Regions from separate parts of the Pseudomonas petroselini genome, predicted to be linked through region 1. Evidence: predicted binding sites of a transcription regulator. Region 1 holds the regulator's gene; the other holds the start of a gene.

Region 1 (7,351 bases):
CCTGACCGGCGTGAAATTCACCCCCGGCAAAAACCTGTTTGCCTTGATTGGCTCCCAGGACACTGCCGTCGCCGTGTCCGGCCAATTGAAGGCCACCGCCGTGTCGCTGATGAAAATCGCCAACGACCTGCGCTGGATGAACTCCGGTCCGCTCGCCGGCTTGGGTGAAATTGAGTTGGAAGGCCTGCAGCCTGGCTCTTCGATCATGCCTGGTAAGGTCAATCCGGTGATTCCTGAAGCGACTGCCATGGTCGCCGCGCAAGTCATCGGGAATGACACGGTGATCACCGTCGCCGGTCAGTCGGGCAATTTCGAGCTGAACGTGATGCTGCCGATCATCGCGCAGAACCTGTTGAGCAGCCTTGAGCTGCTGGCCAACGCCAGCCACCTGCTGGCGGACAAGGCCATCGCCAGTTTCAAGGTCAATGAAGCGAAGCTAAAAGAAGCACTGTCGCGCAACCCGATCCTGGTCACTGCACTCAACCCGATCATCGGTTATCAAAAAGCTGCTGAAATCGCCAAGAAGGCCTATCAGCAAGGCCGTCCGGTGATTGACGTCGCTCTCGAGCACACCGACTTGCCGCGTAGCCAACTGGAGATCCTGCTGGATCCGGAAAAGCTCACGGCCGGCGGCGTGTAATCAACGACCCTGCTTTGGAGGCTCACCATGGAGCACTGGAAACGCACGATCGAACGGGCCAATCGCTGCTTTATGGCAGGCGAGCTGGTCGACGCTCGCGAGGCCTATTTGCAAGCCCTGGCCCTGGCCCAAGTGTTGTTCGAACGCTGGGCGGATGCCGACGAAGCAGTGGCGGCGTGCGTCATTTCCCATCACAACCTGGCGGACCTGCACCTGCGCCTGAACCAACCGGAGGAGAGCGCGGAATACCTCTGCGCTATCCACCAGCGCCTGCTGCAGACCATGCAGGACCCGCGACTCAGCCCGCAATTGCGGGAAGCGGCCCTGCGCCAGAGCAGCAAAACCTACGTCGAGCTGTTGAATTTCATCAGCGATCACGGCGAGTACCCGCGTACTCATCGTTTGTTAGGCGGCACTGCGGCACAGCCGACCACGCCTCAATACGGAGCACATTGATATGACTTACACCTTGCCTGCCTTGCCTTACGCGTACGACGCCCTGGAGCCGCATATTGATGCGCAAACCATGGAGATCCACTACAGCAAGCATCACCAGACTTACATCAACAACCTCAACGCTGCGGTAGAGGGCACTGAATTCGCCGGCTGGCCGGTCGAGAAGCTGGTGTCCAGCGTGCAGCAACTGCCGGAAAAACTGCGTGCCGCCGTGATCAACCAGGGCGGCGGCCATGCCAACCACTCGTTGTTCTGGGCGGTGATGTCACCCAAAGGTGGCGGCAAACCCGAAGGTGCATTGGGCAAAGCCATTGATGAACAGCTTGGCGGTTTTGATAGCTTCAAGGAGGCCTTCACCAAAGCGGCGTTGACGCGTTTCGGCAGCGGTTGGGCGTGGCTCAGTGTCACCCCGCAAAAGACCCTGGTGGTGGAGAGCAGCGGCAACCAGGACAGCCCACTGATGAACGGCAACACGCCGATCCTAGGCCTGGACGTGTGGGAACACGCCTATTACCTGCTGTACCAGAATCGCCGCCCGGAATACATCAACGCCTTCTACAGTGTTATCAACTGGCCAGAAGTTGCAGACCGCTACCAGGCCGCCGTGGCCTGACATCCACCTTCATAACAAGACCTAAGGCCGACTATGGGCACTGAAACACTGGCGATCAGCAGCGGGCGAATGTTTCGTTATGCGTTTGGCTCGCTGCTGCTACTGGCAGGTACTGCATTGCTGGTGGCCCACGGGCTGGCCTGGCTGGACCTGGAACCGCGGATTCTACGCGCCCTGCAGGGCGGCTCCATTTGCGCGCTCGGCACTGCGCTCGGTGCGGTCCCGGTGCTGGTGATTCGCCATATGCCGGTCGCGTTGAGCGATACATTGCTGGGCTTTGGTGCGGGGGTCATGTTGGCGGCGACGGCGTTTTCGCTGATCGTGCCGGGCATTGCCGCGGCAGAAGGCTTGGGGCTTTCGCCCTGGAGCGCCAGCGGCTTGATCAGCTTCGGCATCATGCTGGGAGCGTTCGGGCTGTATCTGGTTGACCGCAAGGTCTCCGGCGCCAGTCCGGAAATGCTGGTCGGCACGCCGGATAAACCGGTGATCCCGCCGCGTATCTGGCTGTTTGTGTTTGCCATCATCGCCCACAACATTCCCGAAGGCATGGCGGTCGGTGTATCCGCTGGCGGCGGTATGCCGGATGCCGACAGCCTTGCCATGGGGATTGCCCTGCAAGACGTGCCCGAAGGCTTGGTGATTGCGTTGGTCTTGGCCGGGGCCGGCATGTCGCGGATCAAGGCATTCCTGATCGGCGCGGCGTCAGGTCTGGTGGAGCCCGTGTTTGCTGTGCTCTGTGCCTGGCTGGTAAGCCTGGCAGAAGTGCTATTACCGTTGGGCCTGGCCCTGGCCGCTGGTGCGATGCTGCTGGTCGTCACTCACGAGGTGATCCCCGAGTCGCGCCGCAATGGTCACGAAAAGCTCGCCAGCCTGGGACTGTGCATCGGTTTTTGTTTGATGATGGTGATGGACACGGCGCTGGGGTGAGGTCGTTGCGACTTCATCCCGCCTCAAAGGGTGAGTTTACTCACCCTCATCAAAGTAGTTATTGATCAACGCCACCAGGGCATCCATCGCTTCCTGCTCTTGTTCACCTTCTGTCTTCAAGTGAATCTTGGTGCCTTTGCCGGCGGCCAGCATCATCATGGCCATGATGCTTTTGCCATCGACCATGGACTCTGGCGTGCGTCCGGCGCGGATCTGGCAAGGGAACTGTCCGGCAACGCCGACGAACTTGGCTGACGCCCGGGCGTGCAAGCCCAGCTTGTTGATGATTTCAATTTCCAGAGCGGGCATCGCGCAGGTGTTCCTTTCAGCTGAGGTCGCGGTGGCGGACCTGGACGTTCTTGAGGGTTTTTTGCAGCACCTGGCCCAGGCGCTCGGTCAGATAGACGGAGCGGTGGTGACCGCCGGTGCAGCCGATGGCAATGGTGACATAGGCCCGATTGCTGGCAGCAAATCGGGGTAACCATTTGAGCAAGTAGCTGGAAATGTCCTGGAACATCTCCTCCACATCCGGTTGTGCAGCCAGGTAATCGGCGACGGGCTGATCCAGTCCGGACTGATCACGCAGTTCCGGCTTCCAATAAGGGTTGGGCAGGCATCGCACATCGAATACCAAGTCGGCGTCGACCGGCATGCCGCGCTTGAAACCAAACGACTCCACCAGAAACGCCGTGCCTGGCTCCGGTTGGTTCAGCAGGCGCAGCTTGATGGCATCGCGCAGCTGGTACAGGTTAAGGCTGGTCGTGTTGATCTTGAGGTCGGCGAGGTCAATGATCGGTCCCAGCAGCTTGGTTTCATCTTCGATGGCTTCTGCCAGCGAGCGATGAGGGCTGCTGAGGGGGTGACGCCGGCGGGTTTCGGAGAACCGCTTGAGCAGTGTCTCTTCGTCGGCATCCAGGTACAGCACATCGCAATGAATGTGCTTGGCCCGCACTTCCTCGAGCAATTGCGGGAATCGCTCCAGGTGGCTGGGCAGGTTGCGGGCATCAATCGAAACGGCGACCAGGGGTTGAGCCAGTTCAGTGTGGATCAACGCGCGTTCTGCCAATTCCGGCAGCAGGCCGGCGGGCAGGTTATCGATGCAATAGAAACCGTTGTCCTCAAGAACATTGAGGGCGGTACTTTTACCCGAGCCGGAGCGGCCGCTGACGATGATCAAGCGCATGGTTACTGCCCGTTCTGTTCATCCAGGACAACCTGGTACAGCGCCTCATTGCTGCTGGCGCTGCGCAGTTTGTCGCGTACGTCCTTGCGGTCGAGCATGCTGGCGATCTGCCGGAGCAGTTCCAGGTGCGCATCGGTGGCAGCTTCCGGGACCAGCAGAACGAACAGCAGGTCGACCGGGGCACCGTCGATGGCGTCGAAATCGATAGGGGCGTCCAGGTGCAGCAGGGCGCTGACAGGTGTCTCGCAGCCTTTGAGGCGGCAGTGGGGAATGGCGATGCCGTTGCCAAAACCGGTCGAGCCAAGTTTTTCACGGGCAATCAGTGCCTCATACACAGCTTGCGTATCCAGTTCGGGCACTTCACGGCCGATCAGGTTGGCAATTTGTTCGAGGGCGCGTTTTTTACTGCCACCCGGCACGTTCACGAGGGAACGGCCGGGGGTCAGGATGGTTTCAAGTCGGATCATGGGGGGAGAGTTAACGACCTGTACCTTGCATCAGGTGCAGATTCTTTTCCTTATGCTTTATGAGTTGGCGGTCCAGCTTGTCGTAGAGCGAGTCGATCGCCGCGTACATGTCTTCATGTTCCGCATTGGCGACGAGCTTGGCATTCGGTACATGCAGGGTGGCCTCGATTTTCTGCTTGAGCTTGTCGACCTCCATGATGACCTGCACGTTGGTGATCTTGTCAAAATGCCCCGCAAGCTTGTTCAACTTGCTTTCGGTGTACTCACGCAGGGGCTTGGTAACTTCCAGTTGGTGTCCACTGATGTTGACTTGCATACAGCTTCTCCTTCGTTGCCAGTGCATAACGCGACGGGTAGGAATACCCGCCACTGGTCTGCATTTTAAAACTGCCTGCGCGTCGATCTTGCCTGATCGCCGCTAGGCGAGTTTTAAAACGCATCCCGGAACGCTGTGGCCCGCCCGTCACATCAAACGCTTACGCTCGCTGGAAGGCGCGATCCCAAGGGATTCGCGGTACTTGGCGACGGTTCGACGGGCGACCTGAATGCCTTGTGCCTCCAGTAAACCAGCGATCTTACTGTCACTCAATGGCTTTTTCTGATTTTCAGCAGCAACCAGTTTTTTGATGATCGCGCGGATCGCCGTGGACGAGCATTCACCGCCTTCGGAGGTGCTGACGTGGCTGGAGAAAAAGTATTTCAGTTCATAAATACCCCGAGGGGTATGCATGAATTTTTGCGTGGTCACCCGGGAAATCGTCGATTCATGCATGCCGACCGCTTCGGCGATGTCATGCAGCACCAGCGGTTTCATCGCTTCGTCGCCGTACTCCAGGAAGCCGCGCTGATGCTCGACGATCTGGGTGGCGACTTTCATCAGGGTTTCGTTGCGGCTTTGCAGGCTCTTGATGAACCAGCGCGCTTCCTGCAACTGGTTGCGCATGAAGGTGTTGTCGGCACTGGTATCGGCGCGACGTACGAAGCCGGCGTATTGCGGGTTCACCCGCAGGCGCGGCACCGATTCCTGGTTCAGCTCTACCAGCCAGCGCTCGTTGTCCTTGCGCACAATCACATCGGGAACCACGTATTCGGCTTCGCTCGATTCGATTTGTGAGCCAGGACGCGGGTTGAGGCTCTGTACCAGCTCGATGACCTGGCGCAGGTCGTCTTCCTTGAGCTTCATGCGGCGCATCAACTGGCTGTAGTCGCGGCTGCCCAGCAGGTCGATGTAATCGGTCACCAGGCGCTGGGCTTCGGCGAGCCAGGGGGTCTTGGCCGGTAACTGGCGCAATTGCAGCAACAGGCATTCGCTGAGGGTGCGTGCGCCGATGCCGGCGGGCTCGAACTGTTGGATGCGGTGCAGGACGGCTTCGATCTCGTCCAGCTCGATATCCAGCTCCGGATCGAAGGCTTCAAGAATTTCTTCGAGCGTCTCGTCCAAGTAACCCTGGTTATTGATGCAGTCGATCAGGGTCACGGCGATCAAGCGATCGGTGTCCGACATCGGCGCAAGGTTCAGTTGCCACAGCAGGTGGCTCTGCAGGCTCTCGCCAACGGAGGTGCGGGTGGTGAAGTCCCACTCGTCATCGTCATTGCTGGGCAGGCTGCTGGCGCTGGTCTGGTAGACGTCTTCCCAGGCCGTGTCGACCGGAAGCTCGTTGGGAATGCGTTCGTTCCAGTCGCCTTCCTCAAGGTTATCCACCGTAGGGGCGGTTTCCTGGTAGGAGGGTTCCTGCACGTCGGGATTGGGTTTTTGCTCGATATTATCGGCCAGCGGGTCTGCATTATCGAAGTCGTCGCCTTCCTCCTGGCGTTCGAGCATCGGATTGGACTCCAGGGCCTCCTGGATTTCCTGTTGCAGGTCCAGGGTCGACAATTGGAGCAGGCGGATGGCCTGTTGCAGCTGCGGTGTCATCGTCAGCTGCTGGCCCATTCTCAGGACTAGCGATGGTTTCATGGCAGGGGCTTAACACCTTATTCGCCGGCGCAATGCGCCATCCACGACAGGGCGCGTGAGCGCCAAACATAAGCAAATTATATGCCTGATGTCGGGGGCTTTGCCTAGAGCGCGGTAACAATAAAAATCCGGAGGTTTTCATTGACTCCCGCGCACCTTGGCGAACAGCCGTGACACCACGGTGTTTACAGGCGGAACTCGTGACCCAGGTACACTTCCTTGACCAGCTCGTTGGCCAGGATGGTGGCGGAATCACCTTCGGCGATCAGCTGGCCATCGTTGACGATATACGCTGTTTCGCAGATATCGAGGGTCTCACGGACGTTGTGGTCGGTGATCAGCACGCCAATGCCCTTGGCCTTGAGGTGATGGATGATCTGTTTGATGTCGCCCACCGAGATCGGGTCGACGCCCGCAAACGGTTCGTCCAGCAGGATGAACTTGGGCGCAGTGGCCAGGGCGCGGGCGATTTCCACACGGCGACGCTCACCGCCGGACAGGCTCATGCCGAGGTTGTCGCGGATATGGTTGATGTGGAACTCCTGCAGCAGGCTTTCCAGCTCCTTGCGACGGCCGTCACGGTCGAGTTCCTTGCGGGTCTCGAGGATGGCCATGATGTTATCGGCGACCGACAGTTTGCGGAAGATCGACGCTTCCTGCGGGAGATAGCCGATACCGGCGCGGGCGCGGCCGTGCATCGGCTGGTGGCTCACGTCCAGGTCGTCGATCAGTACGCGGCCCTGATCCGCCTGGACCAGGCCGACGATCATGTAGAAGCAGGTGGTCTTGCCGGCGCCGTTAGGGCCGAGCAAGCCGACGATCTGGCCGCTGTCGATCGACAGGCTGACGTCGCGCACGACCTGACGGCTTTTATAGGCCTTGGCCAGATGCTGGGCTTTCAGGGTTGCCATTACTCGGCCTTCTTCTTCGGCTGGATGACCATGTCGATCCGTGGACGAGGTGCAGTGACCTTGTTGCCATTGGCGCGACCGGCGTTAGCGATCTGTTTCACGGTGTCATAGGTGATCTTTTCACCTTCCGTGGAGTTGCCGTCCGGGCTGAGTACTTTCGCCTGGTCGATCAGTACGATGCGGTTCTGCTGGGCGTG
Region 2 (7,351 bases), 730 kb from region 1:
CGCCGGCTTGTACGGCTGGCTTGTCGTCTCTAAGGTTGCTCGGTCGCTGCTCATCAGCGATCAGGTTTAGTAGCCTGAGGGTTAAGTTAAGCTCGTACCGCGCCGATCTTATGGCGGCTGTGTGCAGGGCATCTTCGGATGCGCCGGTTTTTGCTTAACTTCCCCGGTCTACTAACCTGCGCATAGCTGCCACCCCTATCGTTTAGTAGCGAGTCGATGGCGGCCTCATTCGAGGAAGTTAAGACATGTTCAAGCCAACCCCAAATCCACCCCCATCAGTCTTCACAATCGCCGACGATATCGACGACGAAGCCCTGATGATCAACAGCTTCGAGACCTTCTCCTCGGTCAGCACCTTGTTGCTGGATCTCTCTGAGGATCTGGATGGCAAGCACCGCGATGCAGCGCTGGCCATCCACCAGTTGAGTGCATTGGGCACGTTGATGGTCAGCCGGATGCTCGACCGCCAAGCGGCCATCTGATAATCCCAAGGCAAAAAAAAGACCTCCCGGAGGAGGTCTTTTTTGTCACGCCGCTCTAAGAAGCGGCGCTACCGGATCAGCAGCTGTAGTACAGCTCGTATTCCAGTGGGTGTACGAAGGTACGCACCTTGATTTCTTCTTCGCTTTTCAGGCCGATGTAAGCGTCGATGAAGTCGTCGCTGAACACGCCGCCTTTGGTCAGGAACGCACGGCCCTTGTCCAGCTCTTCCAGGGCTTCTTTCAGGCTGCCACACACTTGTGGGATCTCTTTGGCCTCTTCAGGCGGCAGGTCATACAAGTTTTTGTCGGCGGCGTCGCCAGGGTGGATCTTGTTCTGGATACCGTCCAGGCCGGCCATGACCAGGGCAGCGAAGGCCAGGTATGGGTTGGCTGCTGGATCCGGGAAGCGGGCTTCGATACGGCGAGCACGAGGGCTGGACACGTAAGGAATACGGATCGACGCGGAACGGTTACGTGCCGAGTAGGCCAGCATTACCGGTGCTTCGAAACCTGGGACCAGACGTTTGTAGGAGTTGGTCGACGGGTTGGTGAAGCCGTTCAGGGCCTTACCGTGCTTGATGATACCGCCGATGAAGTACAGGGCAGTGTCGGACAGGCCGGCATAACCTTCGCCAGCGAAGGTGTTCTTGCCATCTTTGGCGATGGACAGGTGAACGTGCATACCCGAACCGTTATCGCCGTACAGAGGCTTAGGCATGAAGGTAGCGGTACGGCCGTAAGCAACGGCGGTGTTGTGTACGCAGTACTTCAGGGTCTGTACTTCGTCAGCCTTGGCAACCAGGGTGTTGAACTTCACACCGATTTCGTTCTGACCGGCAGTGGCCACTTCGTGGTGGTGCACTTCGATGACCAGGCCCATGTCTTCCATGGCGTTGCACATGGAGGTACGGATTTCGTGGTCGTGGTCGAACGGCGGAACTGGGAAGTAGCCCCCTTTGATACCTGGACGGTGGCCATGGTTGCCGCCTTCCACGTCTTGGTCGGACATCCAGGAGCCTTGTTCGGAGTAGATCTTGAACATGGAACCGGAGATGTCGGACTTGAACTTAACCTGGTCGAAGATGAAGAATTCTGGCTCTGGGCCCACGAATACGGTGTCACCGATACCGGTGGACTTCAGGTATTCCTCGGCACGCTTGGCGATCGCACGTGGGTCGCGGTCGTAGCCTTGCATGGTCGAAGGCTCGATCACGTCGCAGACGAGGATCAGGGTTGGCTCTTCGGTGAACGGGTCAAGTACGGCAGTGCTGTCGTCCGGCATCAGGATCATGTCGGAGGCTTCGATGCCTTTCCAGCCGGCGATGGAGGAACCGTCGAACATTTTGCCTTCTTCGAAGAAAGCATCATCCAGCGCATCGCGAGCCGGCATGGTCACGTGGTGCTGAGTGCCTTTGGTGTCCGTGAAGCGCAGATCAATCCATTTAACGTCATGATCTTTGATGAGTTGAACCGACTTCGACATAGTGTCCTCCGGGTGGCTTCGGGCTGGGGTAGTGGAGTTAGCCCTTAGAATGTGGGTGATGCCGGCGCGGATAGTCCGCCATGGCAACCTGCCTCACAAGAGAGCAAATTGCATGCCAGTGCGCCAACATGGGTTTTTTGCTCCAAAAACGCCCCTATAACGGTGCATTGCGACAAAAGCCCAAAAAACGCGCACCTCAATGTGGCGCAAAAGCGCGCAAATGCACCTATTTAGTGCGTAGCGCTTACTGTGCATATTAACTGGTTAAACCTTGAGCGATTTCCGCTATAATCCGCGCCCCCCTTTTTCAGCAGGCCCGGCGCGCGCTGTTTCCATGAAATTAATCGTTAAAGTCTTCCCCGAGATCACCATCAAAAGCCGACCGGTACGGACGCGTTTCATCCGTCAGTTGGCCAAGAACATCCGTGCCGTGCTCCGCGATCTGGACCCGGCTGTGGTGGTGAACGGCGTGTGGGACAATCTCGAGCTGGAAACCCGTATCACCGAGCCCAAAGCCTTGAAGGACATGACCGAGCGCCTGAGCTGCATGCCGGGCATCGCGCATTTCCTGCAGGTGGATGAGTACCCACTGGGCGACTTCGACGACATCACCGAGAAGTGCAAGCAGCACTACGGCCAGTCGCTTGAAGGTAAGATTTTTTCGGTGCGCTGCAAGCGTGCCGGCAAGCACACCTTCAGCTCCATGGATGTCGAGAAATATGTCGGCAGCAAGCTGCGTCGCGAGTGCGGCGCCGCCGGAATTTCCCTGAAAGCGCCGCAAATTGAAGTGCGCATGGAAATTCGCGACCAACGGTTGTTTGTGATCCACAGCCAGCACGACAGCATCGGCGGCTACCCGCTGGGCGCCCTGGAACAGACCCTGGTCCTGATGTCCGGCGGTTTCGATTCCACGGTGGCGGCCTACCAGATCATGCGCCGCGGCCTGATGAGCCACTTCTGCTTCTTTAACCTGGGCGGGCGTGCACACGAATTGGGCGTGATGGAAGTCGCGCACTTTATCTGGAAGAAGTACGGCAGCTCCCAACGCGTGCTATTTGTAAGTGTGCCCTTCGAGGAAGTGCTGGGCGAAATTCTCGGCAAAGTCGATAACAGTCATATGGGCGTAGTTTTGAAGCGTATGATGTTGCGCGCTGCGTCCCGGATTGCCGACCAGTTGCAGATTGATGCGCTGGTGACCGGTGAAGCGATCTCCCAGGTCTCCAGCCAGACGCTGCCGAACCTGTCGCTGATCGATTGCGTCACCGAAAAGCTGGTGTTGCGCCCGCTGATCGCCAGCCACAAGCAGGACATCATCGACCTGGCAGAAGAAATCGGCACCGCTGACTTTGCCAAGCATATGCCTGAATATTGCGGGGTCATCTCGGTGAACCCCAAGACCCACGCCAAGCGCAACCGCGTGGAGTACGAAGAACAACAGTTTGATATGGCGATTCTGGAGCGTGCGCTCGAGAACGCCAAGCTGGTCCCGATCGATCGCGTTATCGACGAACTGGGCCAGGATGTGCAGATCGAAGAAGTCAGCGAAGCCCTGGCCGGCCAGATCGTCGTCGACATCCGTCATCCGGATGCCGCTGAGGATGAGCCGCTGGAAATCGCCGGCATCGACGTGCAAACGTTGCCGTTCTATGCATTGAACGCGCGTTTCAAGGAACTGGATAACAGCCGTCAGTACCTGCTGTATTGCGACAAAGGCGTGATGAGTCGCCTGCATGCCCACCATTTGCTCAGTGAGGGGTATGCCAATGTGCGCGTTTATCGACCGAGCTAAGAGCCCGGGGCTGTTTGCCTGTGGCCTGCGTCACCGGCCCCCCGACTCTGCCGTCAAGCTGTAACGGCAAGGCCTGACTCTACTGTTAATCGCTGCCACGACCTGTCAGCACACCGAATCCTCTGATCGAGATACACAAGTGATCGAAAATCTACGTAACATCGCCATCATTGCTCACGTTGACCATGGTAAAACCACCCTGGTAGACAAACTCCTGCGTCAATCCGGCACCCTGGAGCGCAACGAGCTCAACGACGAGCGCGTGATGGACTCCAACGACCAGGAAAAAGAGCGCGGTATTACCATCCTGGCTAAAAACACCGCGATCAACTGGAACGGCTACCACATCAACATCGTGGATACCCCGGGCCACGCCGACTTCGGCGGCGAAGTAGAACGCGTAATGTCGATGGTTGACTCCGTTCTGCTGCTGGTTGACGCTCAAGACGGCCCTATGCCGCAAACCCGTTTCGTGACCAAGAAGGCTTTCGAAGCCGGCCTGCGTCCGATCGTGTGCATCAACAAGGTCGACCGTCCAGGCGCGCGTCCGGACTGGGTTCTGGACCAGATCTTCGACCTGTTCGATAACCTGGGTGCCACCGAAGAACAGCTGGATTTCCAGGTGATCTACGCCTCGGCCCTTAACGGTATTGCCGGTCTGGAACACACCGCCATGGCGGAAGACATGACCCCGCTGTACCAGGCGATCGTTGACCACGTTCCACCACCGAAGGTTGACCGTGAAGGTCCGTTCCAGATGCAAATCTCGGCACTGGACTACAACAGCTTCCTGGGTGTTATCGGCGTTGGCCGTATCGCGCGTGGTAGCGTCAAGCCGAACACCCCGGTTGTTGCTATCGGCGCCGACGGCAAGAAGCGTAACGGTCGTATCCTGAAGCTGATGGGTCACCACGGTCTGCACCGTATCGACGTTGAAGAAGCGTTCGCCGGCGACATCGTGTGCGTGAGCGGTATGGACTCGCTGTTCATCTCCGACACCCTGTGCCAGCCGGACACTGTCGAGGCGATGAAGCCTCTGACCGTTGACGAGCCAACCGTTTCCATGACCTTCCAGGTAAACGACTCGCCTTTCTGCGGTAAAGAAGGCAAGTTCGTGACGTCCCGTAACATCAAGGAACGTCTGGACAAAGAGCTGCTGTACAACGTTGCTCTGCGCGTTGAAGAAGGCGACTCGGCTGACAAGTTCAAGGTTTCCGGCCGTGGTGAGCTGCACCTCTCGGTACTGATCGAAACCATGCGTCGCGAAGGCTTCGAAATGGGCGTTGGTCGTCCAGAAGTGATCATCCGTACTGTTGACGGCGTGAAGCAGGAACCGTTCGAAAACGTCACCATCGACACCCCTGAAGAATCCCAGGGCAAGGTCATGGAAGAGATGGGCCTGCGTAAGGGCGACCTGACCAACATGGTGCCGGATGGCAAAGGCCGTGTACGTCTGGAATACAACATCCCTGCTCGCGGTCTGATCGGTTTCCGTAACCAGTTCCTGACCCTGACCAACGGTGCTGGCATCCTGACCTCGATCTTCGATCGCTACGACACCATGAAGTCCGGCGACATGTCCGGCCGTCAGAACGGTGTTCTGGTATCGGTAGAAACCGGCAAGGCGCTGACCTACTCCCTGGAAACCCTCCAGGCACGTGGCAAGCTGTTCGTTGAACACGGTCAAGAGATCTACAACGGCCAGATCGTTGGTCTGAACAGCCGTGACAACGACATGGGCGTCAACCCAACCAAAGGCAAGAAGCTCGACAACATGCGTGCTTCGGGTAAAGACGAAACCATCGCTCTGGTTCCACCTGTTCGCTTCACCCTGGAACAGGCCCTGGAATTCATCCAGGACGACGAGCTGTGCGAAGTCACGCCTAAGTCGATCCGCCTGCGTAAGAAGATCCTGGACGAAGGCGAGCGTACCCGCGCTGCCAAGAAAGCCAAGAACTGAGTTAACTCAGGCTGAATGAAAAACGCCCCCGGTCGAAAGGCCGGGGGCGTTTTTTTGTGCCTGCAGTTTGTGTGCAGAGCGCGCTCTTGTAGTGAGCGGGCTTGCCCCGCGCTGGGGGGCGAAGCCGCCCCAAAACTTGATACCTCGTTCTAACTGGAGAAACGCTGTGCCTGGGTTGGGGCGGCTTCGCCCCCCAGCGCGGGGCAAGCCCGCTCACTACAGGGGATCAGAATTTGTCGAGGGTCTTGAACTTGGTCTCGCGCACTACTTCCTTCGGCTTATACGCACAGTACCCCGGGCGCGGCCCGATTTTCGGGTGGTTGCGGCAGGTATCCGGGCGCTTGTCATAAATAGTGCAGAAGCGCGTCTTACGATCCAGGTACAGGCAGTCGTTGTTGCTCATGCGCTGCAGGGTAAAGATCTCGGATTTGGAATTGAAACGCTCGACGATGCCTTCCTTCTGCAACCGCTTGGCGATGTTCTTCGGCGGGTCGCCGCGCTCGAATTCATCGACGATGCCGATGCGGATCAGGTCCTTGATCTTCACTTCGACCGGCAGCGTGCAGCAGCTGGACACGCAACCACCGCACATATGCGCGGAATATTTCTGCCACGTTTCAAGACGGTCGAGTTCCGCGGCGGCGATCAATTGAGGCTTCATCAGGGTTCCAAAGGTGGGGCTGTATCCGGGCGCGCGATCATACCGGGATTGGTGATTTTTTGAACAATATTTTGCGGTTTTCAGCTCAAAGGTGTGCCGGCGGGCTGAACGGGCACGACCCCTGCATCTAATTCGCGTAAAGGTGAATGAGTTAAAAAACTGCCGAACCAGAGCGTCTACCGTCTGTCAGACCGTCTAGGCTCTAGCAACTCCTTCTATCTCGCCCGAGGTCGCAATTGATGTCTCAGGAACCACTTGCACGAGAAGCAGAGGTAGCCGCATTTCGCGATGCCGTCTTGACCAAACTCACCTACGCGGTGGGCAAGGACCCGGATCACGCCTTCGACCATGACTGGTTCGAAGCCATTGCCCTGGCCGCACGCGACCAGATGGTCGACCACTGGATGGACCATACCCGGCGGATTTACCGCAAAGGCCAGAAGCGGGTGTATTACCTCTCGCTGGAATTCCTTATCGGTCGTTTGCTCTACGACAGCCTGAGCAACCTTGGCGTGCTGGAAATCGCGCGCGAAGCACTGTCCGAGCTGGGCGTCGACCTGGAGCGCATCCGCCTGCTGGAGCCCGACGCGGCGCTCGGCAACGGCGGACTGGGCCGCTTGGCGGCGTGCTTTATGGAGAGCATGTCGACCCTTGGCATTGCCGGCCACGGTTATGGCATCCGTTATGAACACGGCCTGTTCCGCCAGGCGATTGTCGATGGCTGGCAACAGGAGCAGACCGAACGTTGGCTGGATTTCGGCAACCCGTGGGAGTTTGAACGGGCCGAAGTGATTTACCCGATCGGCTTTGGCGGCAGCGTCGAAACGCTGCCGGATGCCGCCGGCAAGCAAATCCAAGTGTGGTCGCCGAGCGAAACCGTACGCGCCGTTGCCTACGACACGCCCGTCGTCGGCTGGCGTGGCGCCAGCGTCAACACCCTGCGCCTGTGGCGTGCCCGGGCGGTGGAAGACCTGCA

What was found. Region 1 encodes sigma-54, which starts transcription at its own class of promoters, with help from an activator protein. Its sites were predicted from a motif close to ANTGGCATNNANNTTGCTNT; they were not measured.
Region 2: a site for sigma-54 is predicted at 2,066-2,085, ahead of glnA (type I glutamate--ammonia ligase). Genes of this name have one in related genera too.

What each region holds. Positions count from the first base shown of each region.
Region 1 covers NZ_CP173614.1:1,799,111-1,806,461, forward strand. Annotated here, with positions in the region: gene ACI512_RS08375 (aspartate ammonia-lyase) at 1-640, shown strand, start outside; gene ACI512_RS08380 (hypothetical protein) at 668-1,096, shown strand; gene ACI512_RS08385 (superoxide dismutase) at 1,098-1,709, shown strand; gene ACI512_RS08390 (ZIP family metal transporter) at 1,743-2,636, shown strand; gene ACI512_RS08395 (HPr family phosphocarrier protein) at 2,673-2,945, opposite strand; gene rapZ (RNase adapter RapZ) at 2,962-3,819, opposite strand; gene ptsN (PTS IIA-like nitrogen regulatory protein PtsN) at 3,822-4,286, opposite strand; gene hpf (ribosome hibernation-promoting factor, HPF/YfiA family) at 4,297-4,602, opposite strand; gene ACI512_RS08415 (RNA polymerase factor sigma-54) at 4,750-6,243, opposite strand; gene lptB (LPS export ABC transporter ATP-binding protein) at 6,429-7,154, opposite strand; gene lptA (lipopolysaccharide transport periplasmic protein LptA) at 7,154-7,351, opposite strand, start outside.
Region 2 covers NZ_CP173614.1:1,069,297-1,076,647, forward strand. Annotated here, with positions in the region: gene ACI512_RS05060 (DUF6124 family protein) at 246-482, shown strand; gene glnA (type I glutamate--ammonia ligase) at 559-1,965, opposite strand; gene thiI (tRNA uracil 4-sulfurtransferase ThiI) at 2,300-3,754, shown strand; gene typA (translational GTPase TypA) at 3,894-5,714, shown strand; gene ACI512_RS05080 (YkgJ family cysteine cluster protein) at 5,941-6,375, opposite strand; gene ACI512_RS05085 (glycogen/starch/alpha-glucan phosphorylase) at 6,615-7,351, shown strand, end outside.